2 regions of the Gracilibacillus sp. JCM 18966 genome follow, and region 2 is predicted to be linked to the other one. Evidence: a T-box and tRNA genes for the amino acid it is inferred to sense, from the RefSeq annotation. Region 2 holds a T-box; the other holds one or more tRNA genes.
The links. A T-box is a leader RNA that pairs with one kind of tRNA and senses whether it is charged. The one in region 2 lies ahead of leuS (leucine--tRNA ligase), so its partner is inferred to be a tRNA-Leu.

Region 1: it has a tRNA-Leu gene. The T-box ahead of leuS (leucine--tRNA ligase) is inferred to sense a tRNA for this amino acid. The anticodon was not compared.

What each region holds. Positions count from the first base shown of each region.
Region 1 covers NZ_AP043883.1:986,474-990,889, forward strand. Annotated here, with positions in the region: rRNA gene ACZ5N5_RS04620 (23S ribosomal RNA) at 1-2, opposite strand, end outside; rRNA gene ACZ5N5_RS04625 (16S ribosomal RNA) at 274-1,835, opposite strand; tRNA gene ACZ5N5_RS04630 (tRNA-Ala) at 1,939-2,014, opposite strand; tRNA gene ACZ5N5_RS04635 (tRNA-Pro) at 2,031-2,107, opposite strand; tRNA gene ACZ5N5_RS04640 (tRNA-Arg) at 2,112-2,188, opposite strand; tRNA gene ACZ5N5_RS04645 (tRNA-Leu) at 2,193-2,281, opposite strand; tRNA gene ACZ5N5_RS04650 (tRNA-Gly) at 2,332-2,406, opposite strand; tRNA gene ACZ5N5_RS04655 (tRNA-Leu) at 2,423-2,507, opposite strand; tRNA gene ACZ5N5_RS04660 (tRNA-Lys) at 2,515-2,590, opposite strand; tRNA gene ACZ5N5_RS04665 (tRNA-Thr) at 2,595-2,670, opposite strand; tRNA gene ACZ5N5_RS04670 (tRNA-Val) at 2,677-2,752, opposite strand; rRNA gene rrf (5S ribosomal RNA) at 2,760-2,876, opposite strand; rRNA gene ACZ5N5_RS04680 (23S ribosomal RNA) at 3,002-4,416, opposite strand, start outside.
Region 2 covers NZ_AP043883.1:2,677,131-2,681,546, forward strand. Annotated here, with positions in the region: gene ACZ5N5_RS12800 (tellurite resistance/C4-dicarboxylate transporter family protein) at 1-1,016, shown strand, start outside; gene rlmN (dual-specificity RNA methyltransferase RlmN) at 1,093-2,169, shown strand; T-box leader at 2,247-2,457, shown strand; gene leuS (leucine--tRNA ligase) at 2,526-4,416, shown strand, end outside.

The DNA of each region.
Region 1 (4,416 bases), 1.7 Mb from region 2:
CTATACTCATGCTTCAGATGAAAAAGTCGTTGGTTTTTATTTGATGTCTTGTCATCAGTTTCGTGTTGGCTTCTTTTGGTGCCTTCACGTCCTGATTTCTTCTTATCTAGTTTTCAAGGTACAGCTTCCACACGAGGTGGTGACTTCTGTGTTCGTCACAGGACGTGACGGGTTTTAACAGAAGATCCTCTGAGCATCAATCGCTCAAAACTGAACCAAACAACCAAGTACAATCTATGATTCACATCGTAAATCATTTCCTTATATCCTTAGAAAGGAGGTGATCCAGCCGCACCTTCCGATACGGCTACCTTGTTACGACTTCACCCCAATCATTGGCCCCACCTTCGGCGGCTGGCTCCAAAGGTTACCCCACCGACTTCGGGTGTTGCCAACTCTCGTGGTGTGACGGGCGGTGTGTACAAGGCCCGGGAACGTATTCACCGCGGCATGCTGATCCGCGATTACTAGCGATTCCGGCTTCATGTAGGCGAGTTGCAGCCTACAATCCGAACTGAGAATGGTTTTATGGGATTGGCTTCACCTCACGGCTTCGCTGCCCTTTGTACCATCCATTGTAGCACGTGTGTAGCCCAGGTCATAAGGGGCATGATGATTTGACGTCATCCCCACCTTCCTCCGGTTTGTCACCGGCAGTCACCTTAGAGTGCCCAACTCAATGCTGGCAACTAAGATCAAGGGTTGCGCTCGTTGCGGGACTTAACCCAACATCTCACGACACGAGCTGACGACAACCATGCACCACCTGTCATTCGGTCCCCGAAGGGAACTCCCTATCTCTAGGGACATCCGAAGATGTCAAGACCTGGTAAGGTTCTTCGCGTTGCTTCGAATTAAACCACATGCTCCACCGCTTGTGCGGGCCCCCGTCAATTCTTTTGAGTTTCAGCCTTGCGGCCGTACTCCCCAGGCGGAGTGCTTAATGCGTTAACTGCAGCACTAAGGGGCGGAAACCCCCTAACACCTAGCACTCATCGTTTACGGCGTGGACTACCAGGGTATCTAATCCTGTTCGCTCCCCACGCTTTCGCACCTCAGCGTCAGTTACAGACCAGAGAGCCGCCTTCGCCACTGGTGTTCCTCCACATCTCTACGCATTTCACCGCTACACGTGGAATTCCGCTCTCCTCTTCTGTACTCAAGTTCCCCAGTTTCCAATGACCGCTTGCGGTTGAGCCGCAAGATTTCACATCAGACTTAAGAAACCGCCTACGCGCGCTTTACGCCCAATAATTCCGGACAACGCTTGCCCCCTACGTATTACCGCGGCTGCTGGCACGTAGTTAGCCGGGGCTTCCTCGATAGGTACCGTCAAGGTACCGCCCTATTCGAACGGTACTTGTTCTTCCCTAACAACAGAACTTTACGATCCGAAAACCTTCTTCGTTCACGCGGCGTTGCTCCGTCAGACTTTCGTCCATTGCGGAAGATTCCCTACTGCTGCCTCCCGTAGGAGTCTGGGCCGTGTCTCAGTCCCAGTGTGGCCGATCACCCTCTCAGGTCGGCTATGCATCGTTGCCTTGGTGAGCCGTTACCTCACCAACTAGCTAATGCACCGCGGGCCCATCTGTAAGTGGTAGCTTGCGCCACCTTTCCACTTCGGTTCCTATGAACCAAAGTACTATCCGGTATTAGCCCCGGTTTCCCGGAGTTATCCCAGTCTTACAGGCAGGTTGCCCACGTGTTACTCACCCGTCCGCCGCTCGTTCCACTCACGTCCTCCCGAAGGATTCAGTCAGCTTCCCGCGCTCGACTTGCATGTATTAGGCACGCCGCCAGCGTTCGTCCTGAGCCAAGATCAAACTCTCCATAAAATAGATGCACCGAAGTGCTTGTGTTGATCAAGCTCGCTTAAAGCTAGCATGTTCTTACTTTTTGTACTGGTTGTTTTGTTCAGTTTTCAATGATCAATAAAAATGGTGGAGCCTAGCGGGATCGAACCGCTGACCTCCTGCGTGCAAAGCAGGCGCTCTCCCAGCTGAGCTAAGGCCCCACATAAAAAATGAAGATGGTCGGGAAGACAGGATTTGAACCTGCGACCCCTTGGTCCCAAACCAAGTGCTCTACCAAGCTGAGCTACTTCCCGGAAATGGCGCGCCCGAGAGGAGTCGAACCCCTAACCTTTTGATCCGTAGTCAAACGCTCTATCCAATTGAGCTACGGGCGCTAAGTGGTGCCGAGGGCCGGACTCGAACCGGCACGGTGGAAACCCACCGCAGGATTTTAAGTCCTGTGCGTCTGCCAATTCCGCCACCCCGGCATGGGATAATACCAATCTAATCATCTGGCAAACAAAATGATTAAATCTACTGGAGCGGAAGACGGGATTCGAACCCGCGACCCCCACCTTGGCAAGGTGGTGTTCTACCACTGAACTACTTCCGCAATATATTTATTAATATGGTGCGGGTGGAGGGACTTGAACCCCCACGTCGAGAGACACTAGATCCTAAGTCTAGCGCGTCTGCCAATTCCGCCACACCCGCATTAAAATGGTGAGCCATGGAGGATTCGAACCTCCGACCCTCTGATTAAAAGTCAGATGCTCTACCAACTGAGCTAATGGCTCTAAATGGTGCCGGCCAGAGGACTTGAACCCCCAACCTACTGATTACAAGTCAGTTGCTCTACCAATTGAGCTAGACCGGCATAACATGGTGGAGGATGCAGGGCTCGAACCTGCGACCCCTTGCTTGTAAGGCAAGTGCTCTCCCAGCTGAGCTAATCCTCCTATGTATGCCTGGCAGCGTCCTACTCTTGCAGGGGCGTGAGCCCCAACTACCATGGGCGCTGGAGAGCTTAACTACTGTGTTCGGTATGGGAACAGGTGTGACCTCTCCGCTATCGCCACCAGACTCGTTTTTTCAAGGACAAGATACATTATAACGCATTTCTCACAACAAATGCAAGAGTTTTTTAAAAATACCTTGAAAACTAGATAAGAAGTAGACAAACCATTGGTTTTTCATCCAAAGAACGTATAGATAAGTCCTCGATCGATTAGTATTCGTCAGCTCCACATGTCACCATGCTTCCACCTCGAACCTATCTACCTCATCGTCTCTGAGGGATCTTACTCACTTAAAGTGTGGGGAAGTCTCATCTTGAGGGGGGCTTCATGCTTAGATGCTTTCAGCACTTATCCCTTCCACACGTAGCTACCCAGCGATGCTCCTGGCGGAACAACTGGTGCACCAGCGGTGTGTCCATCCCGGTCCTCTCGTACTAAGGACAGCTCCTCTCAAACTTCCAGGCGCCCACGACGGATAGGGACCGAACTGTCTCACGACGTTCTGAACCCAGCTCGCGTACCGCTTTAATGGGCGAACAGCCCAACCCTTGGGACCGACTACAGCCCCAGGATGCGATGAGCCGACATCGAGGTGCCAAACCTCCCCGTCGATGTGGACTCTTGGGGGAGATAAGCCTGTTATCCCCGGGGTAGCTTTTATCCGTTGAGCGACGGCCCTTCCATTCGGTACCGCCGGATCACTAAGCCCGACTTTCGTCCCTGCTCGACTTGTAGGTCTCGCAGTCAAGCTCCCTTCTGCCTTTACACTCTTCGAATGATTTCCAACCATTCTGAGGGAACCTTTGGGCGCCTCCGTTACTCTTTAGGAGGCGACCGCCCCAGTCAAACTGCCCACCTGACACTGTCTCCGAACCGGATCACGGTTCTGGGTTAGAAGGTTCATACAGCCAGGGTGGTATCCCACCGGCGCCTCCACGTAAGCTAGCGCTCACGTTTCCAAGGCTCCCACCTATCCTGTACAAGCTGTACAAACATTCCATATCAGGCTACAGTAAAGCTCCACGGGGTCTTTCCGTCCTGTCGCGGGTAATGCGCATCTTCACGCATAGTATAATTTCACCGGGTCTCTCGTTGAGACAGTGCCCAAGTCGTTGCACCTTTCGTGCGGGTCGGAACTTACCCGACAAGGAATTTCGCTACCTTAGGACCGTTATAGTTACGGCCGCCGTTTACTGGGGCTTCAGTTCAACGCTTCGCTAATGCTAACGCATCCCCTTAACCTTCCAGCACCGGGCAGGTGTCAGCCCCTATACTTCGCCTTTCGGCTTCGCAGAGACCTGTGTTTTTGCTAAACAGTCGCTTGGGCCTTTTCACTGCGGCTTACTCGTAAGTAAGCACCCCTTCTCCCGAAGTTACGGGGTCATTTTGCCGAGTTCCTTAACGAGAGTTCTCCCGATCACCTTAGGATTCTCTCCTCGCCTACCTGTGTCGGTTTGCGGTACGGGCACCCTTTTCCTTGCTAGAGGCTTTTCTTGGCAGTGTGAAATCCGGAACTTCGGTACTCATTTTCCCTCCCGATCACAGCTTGTGATTGCCAGACGGATTTGCCTATCTGACTCACTCACTGCTTCGACGCACACGTC
Region 2 (4,416 bases):
ATTTATTTCCTGGATACTTTGCATTGGTAATGGCCACTGGGGCTTTATCCATTGCTACATATTTACTCGATTATGATAAATGGAGTAACTATTTGTTTTACCTCAATACTCTTTTTATTATTACTCTAGCGATTGTTGTTACGATTCGGTTTTTATTTTTCTTTTCATATGTGAAGGAAGATTTAACAAGTCACTTAAGAGGGCCTGGTTTTTTTACGATTGTTGCAGGTATTAATGTTTATGCAACAGAGCTTCTTTTTTTCGTAAACAAAACTAACCTGGCATTAATCTTATGGTTGATCTCCATTATTTTATGGACTGCCATTATGTATACATTTTTTACAGCCATTACGATTCAAGAGGATAAGCCGAGCTTAGCGGAGGGGATTAACGGAGCATGGTTAATTGCAGCTGTGGCAACACAGTCGATCTCTGTTGTCGGGACACTACTTGTGTCCTCGATTCGGGATGAGCAGTGGGCAGAGTTTATATTCTTTGTTTCATTATCTATGTATTTGTTAGGTTGTATGTTGTATTTAAGTATTATAACCTTAATCTTTTATCGATTTACTTTTCTGCATCTTAAATATTCTTCCTATACTCCACCTTATTGGATTAATATGGGTGCGGTCGCGATAACTACTTTAGCTGGTTCCCTAATTATTCTGAATTCACAGCAATCACTTTTGATCCAACAATTCATTCCATTTGTGAAAGGATTCACTCTTTTTTTCTGGGTAACAGGAACATGGTGGATTCCGTTATTAGTCATTCTAATGTATTGGCGCTATATCATACATAAATTTCCGCTTAACTATGACCAGCAAATGTGGGGGATGGTTTTCCCTGTTGCAATGTATACAATAGCCACCTTTAAATTATCAAAGGCGCTAGAAATTCCTTTTTTAGCTAACATCTCTACATTTTTTATTTATCCAGCCTTCTTAATTTGGCTATTAGGTATTATTTTAATGGTTATCCATTTAGTTCGTGACATCCTTCTGAAGGATAAATGAAAACTTGATTTATTGCCTTATACCAATTATGATAAAGGGATGTAATGAATCGGAAAATTGAAATGAGGTATTTATAATGAACAAAGTTTCCATCTATTCATTAACCTTTGATGAATTGACTAGTTGGTTACTCGAACATGGACAAAAGAAATTTAGAGCGAAGCAAGTTTGGGATTGGTTATACAAAAAAAGAGTGGATACTTTTTCAGCCATGTACAATTTAAATAAAGATTGTCTTTCACTATTAGAGGAACACTTTATCCTTGGAACATTGACGGAAGAAATTAAACAGGAATCAAAGGATGGTACGATCAAATTTTTGTTTAAAATGCAGGATGGGAATCTTATAGAAACAGTTCTGATGAAGTTTAATTATGGTTATTCCGTTTGTGTTACCACACAAGTAGGTTGTAATATTGGTTGCTCCTTTTGTGCGAGCGGTTTGCTGACGAAGGATCGCGATTTAAATGCAGGTGAAATAGTTGAACAAATTATGAAGGTTCAGAAACATTTAGATCAGCGTGGGAAAGACGAGAGAGTGAGTCATATTGTTGTGATGGGAATAGGGGAACCTTTTGATAATTATGATAATACAATGAGCTTTTTAAGGATCGTAAATGACAAAAGTGGCCTCTCAATAGGTGCAAGACACATAACCGTGTCTACAAGTGGTTTAGCAAAAAGGATATATGATTTTGCTGATGAGAATATTCAAGTCAACTTGGCATTATCTCTACATGCGCCAAACAATGAGCTAAGAACTAAAATAATGAAAATAAATAAAGCATTTCCTTTAGAAAAATTGATGCCTGCAATTGATTATTATCTAGAAAAGACCAATCGAAGAATTACATTTGAATATATCTTGCTAAGGGATGTAAATGATCATGTAGGAGAGGCGAAGCAATTAGTCCAGCTATTAAAGGATAAAAGACATTTATCTTACGTCAATCTTATTCCTTATAATCCAGTAGACGAGCATAATCAATATAATAGAAGTGAGAAAAAGGCAATTCTTGATTTTTATCAAGTATTACTTGAAAATGGGATAAATTGTGGTGTGCGTGTCGAGCATGGTACAGATATTGATGCTGCTTGTGGACAATTAAGAAGTAAACAGATTAAAAAAGATAAGCAAAAGGTATCCCAATGAAAGCCCAAAGGCACGGGACTTCTTGACAAAAGAAAGACATTTCATTAAACTATCAGAAAGTAATCAACAATTAAAGTAAAAAAACGATGAAGAGGAATAGTAATAAAGCAATTAGTTCAAGAGAGATGGCGTTTGGTGAAAGTCATTACTAATCTTTACGAACTCACCTCAAATGTTACAAAAGTGAAGCAGTAGCTTTTGTCGTAATCCGCGTTAAGGAAATAAAGTGAGTGTAAAATACTAACACTAATGTTGGGTGGTACCGCGGGAATCTCTCTCGTCCCATAGCTGGGATAGGAGAGTTTTTTTGTGTTTAAGAACAAATGTTCGTTTGTTGTTAATAAGGAGGGAATAAAATGTCATTTGAGCATTTAAAAATAGAAAAAAAATGGCGTGATTATTGGATTAATAATAAGACTTTTGCGACTGATACCCATTCCGATAAAGAAAAGTTCTATGCATTAGACATGTTTCCATACCCATCTGGAGCGGGACTTCACGTGGGGCATCCAGAAGGGTATACCGCAACAGATATTTTGTCAAGAATGAAAAGAATGCAAGGCTACGAGGTGTTACATCCAATTGGTTGGGATGCTTTCGGTCTTCCTGCAGAACAATATGCATTGGATACAGGTAACGACCCTGCAGTTTTTACAGAGCAAAACATCAATAATTTCCGTCGTCAAATTCAAGAACTAGGCTTTTCCTATGATTGGGACCGAGAGGTAAAGACAACCGATCCAAATTACTATAAATGGACCCAATGGATTTTTCTAAAGCTTTATGAGAAAGGGTTAGCCTATATTGATGAAGTACCTGTCAATTGGTGTCCAGCTCTAGGTACTGTGTTAGCTAATGAAGAGGTTATTGATGGGAAAAGTGAACGCGGTGGACATCCAGTGGAACGGAAGCCAATGAAACAATGGATGTTAAAAATTACTGCATATGCCGACAGACTTATAGAAGATTTAGAAGAGTTAGATTGGCCTGAGAGTATTAAAGATATGCAAAGAAACTGGATCGGACGTTCTGAGGGGGCTGAAGTAATCTTTGAGGTGGAAGGCTTTGAAGAGACCTTCACTGTTTTTACAACACGGCCTGATACTTTATTTGGTGCGACCTATGCCGTGCTATCTCCAGAACATCCACTTGTAAGTAAGATCGTTTCACAAACAGAAAAAGAAGCAGTTGCACAATATATTAATCAAGTGAAAGCTAAAAGTGACTTAGAACGAACAGATCTTGCTAAAGATAAAACAGGTGTATTTACGGGAGCATATGCCGTTAACCCTATTAATGGGGAAAAGCTTCCAATTTGGATTGCAGATTATGTATTAATGTCATATGGTACAGGAGCTATTATGGCTGTGCCTGCACATGATGAAAGAGACTATGAATTTGCGAAAAAGTTTGGCTTGAAGATTGTACCTGTATTAGAAGGTGGGGATATTGAAAAAGAAGCCTTTACAGGAGATGGCCCTCATATTAATTCAGATTTCTTAAATGGCTTAAACAAGCAAGATGGAATAGAACAAGCGATTAAATGGTTGGTAGATCATAATAAAGGGGAAAGAAAGGTAACCTACCGATTACGCGACTGGTTATTTAGTCGTCAACGGTACTGGGGTGAACCTATTCCGATTATACATTGGGAAGATGGCACGATGTCGGCAGTCCCTGAAGAAGAATTACCATTGGTTTTACCAAAAACAGAGGAAATAAAACCGTCGGGAACGGGAGAATCACCATTGGCTAATATGGATGACTGGGTAAATGTCGTGGACGAAAAGACTTGCAAAAAGGGTCGTCGTGAAACAAATACTATGCCTCAATGGGCTGGAAGCTGTTGGTACTTCTTAAGATATATTGATCCACAGAATTCTAAACAATTAGCGGATCGACGATTGCTAAATGAATGGCTGCCAGTAGATGTTTATATTGGCGGTGCAGAACACGCGGTACTTCACTTATTATATGCACGCTTTTGGCATAAATTTTTGTATGATATAGGTGTAGTCCCAACAAAAGAACCATTCCAAAAATTATATAATCAAGGAATGATCCTAGGCGAGAATAATGAAAAAATGAGTAAGTCAAAAGGGAATGTAGTGAATCCTGATGAAATCGTTAAAAGCCATGGAGCAGACACACTTCGGTTATATGAAATGTTTATGGGTCCTTTAGATGCTTCCGTAGCATGGTCAACTAACGGGCTGGATGGAGCAAGAAGATTTTTAGATAGAGTGT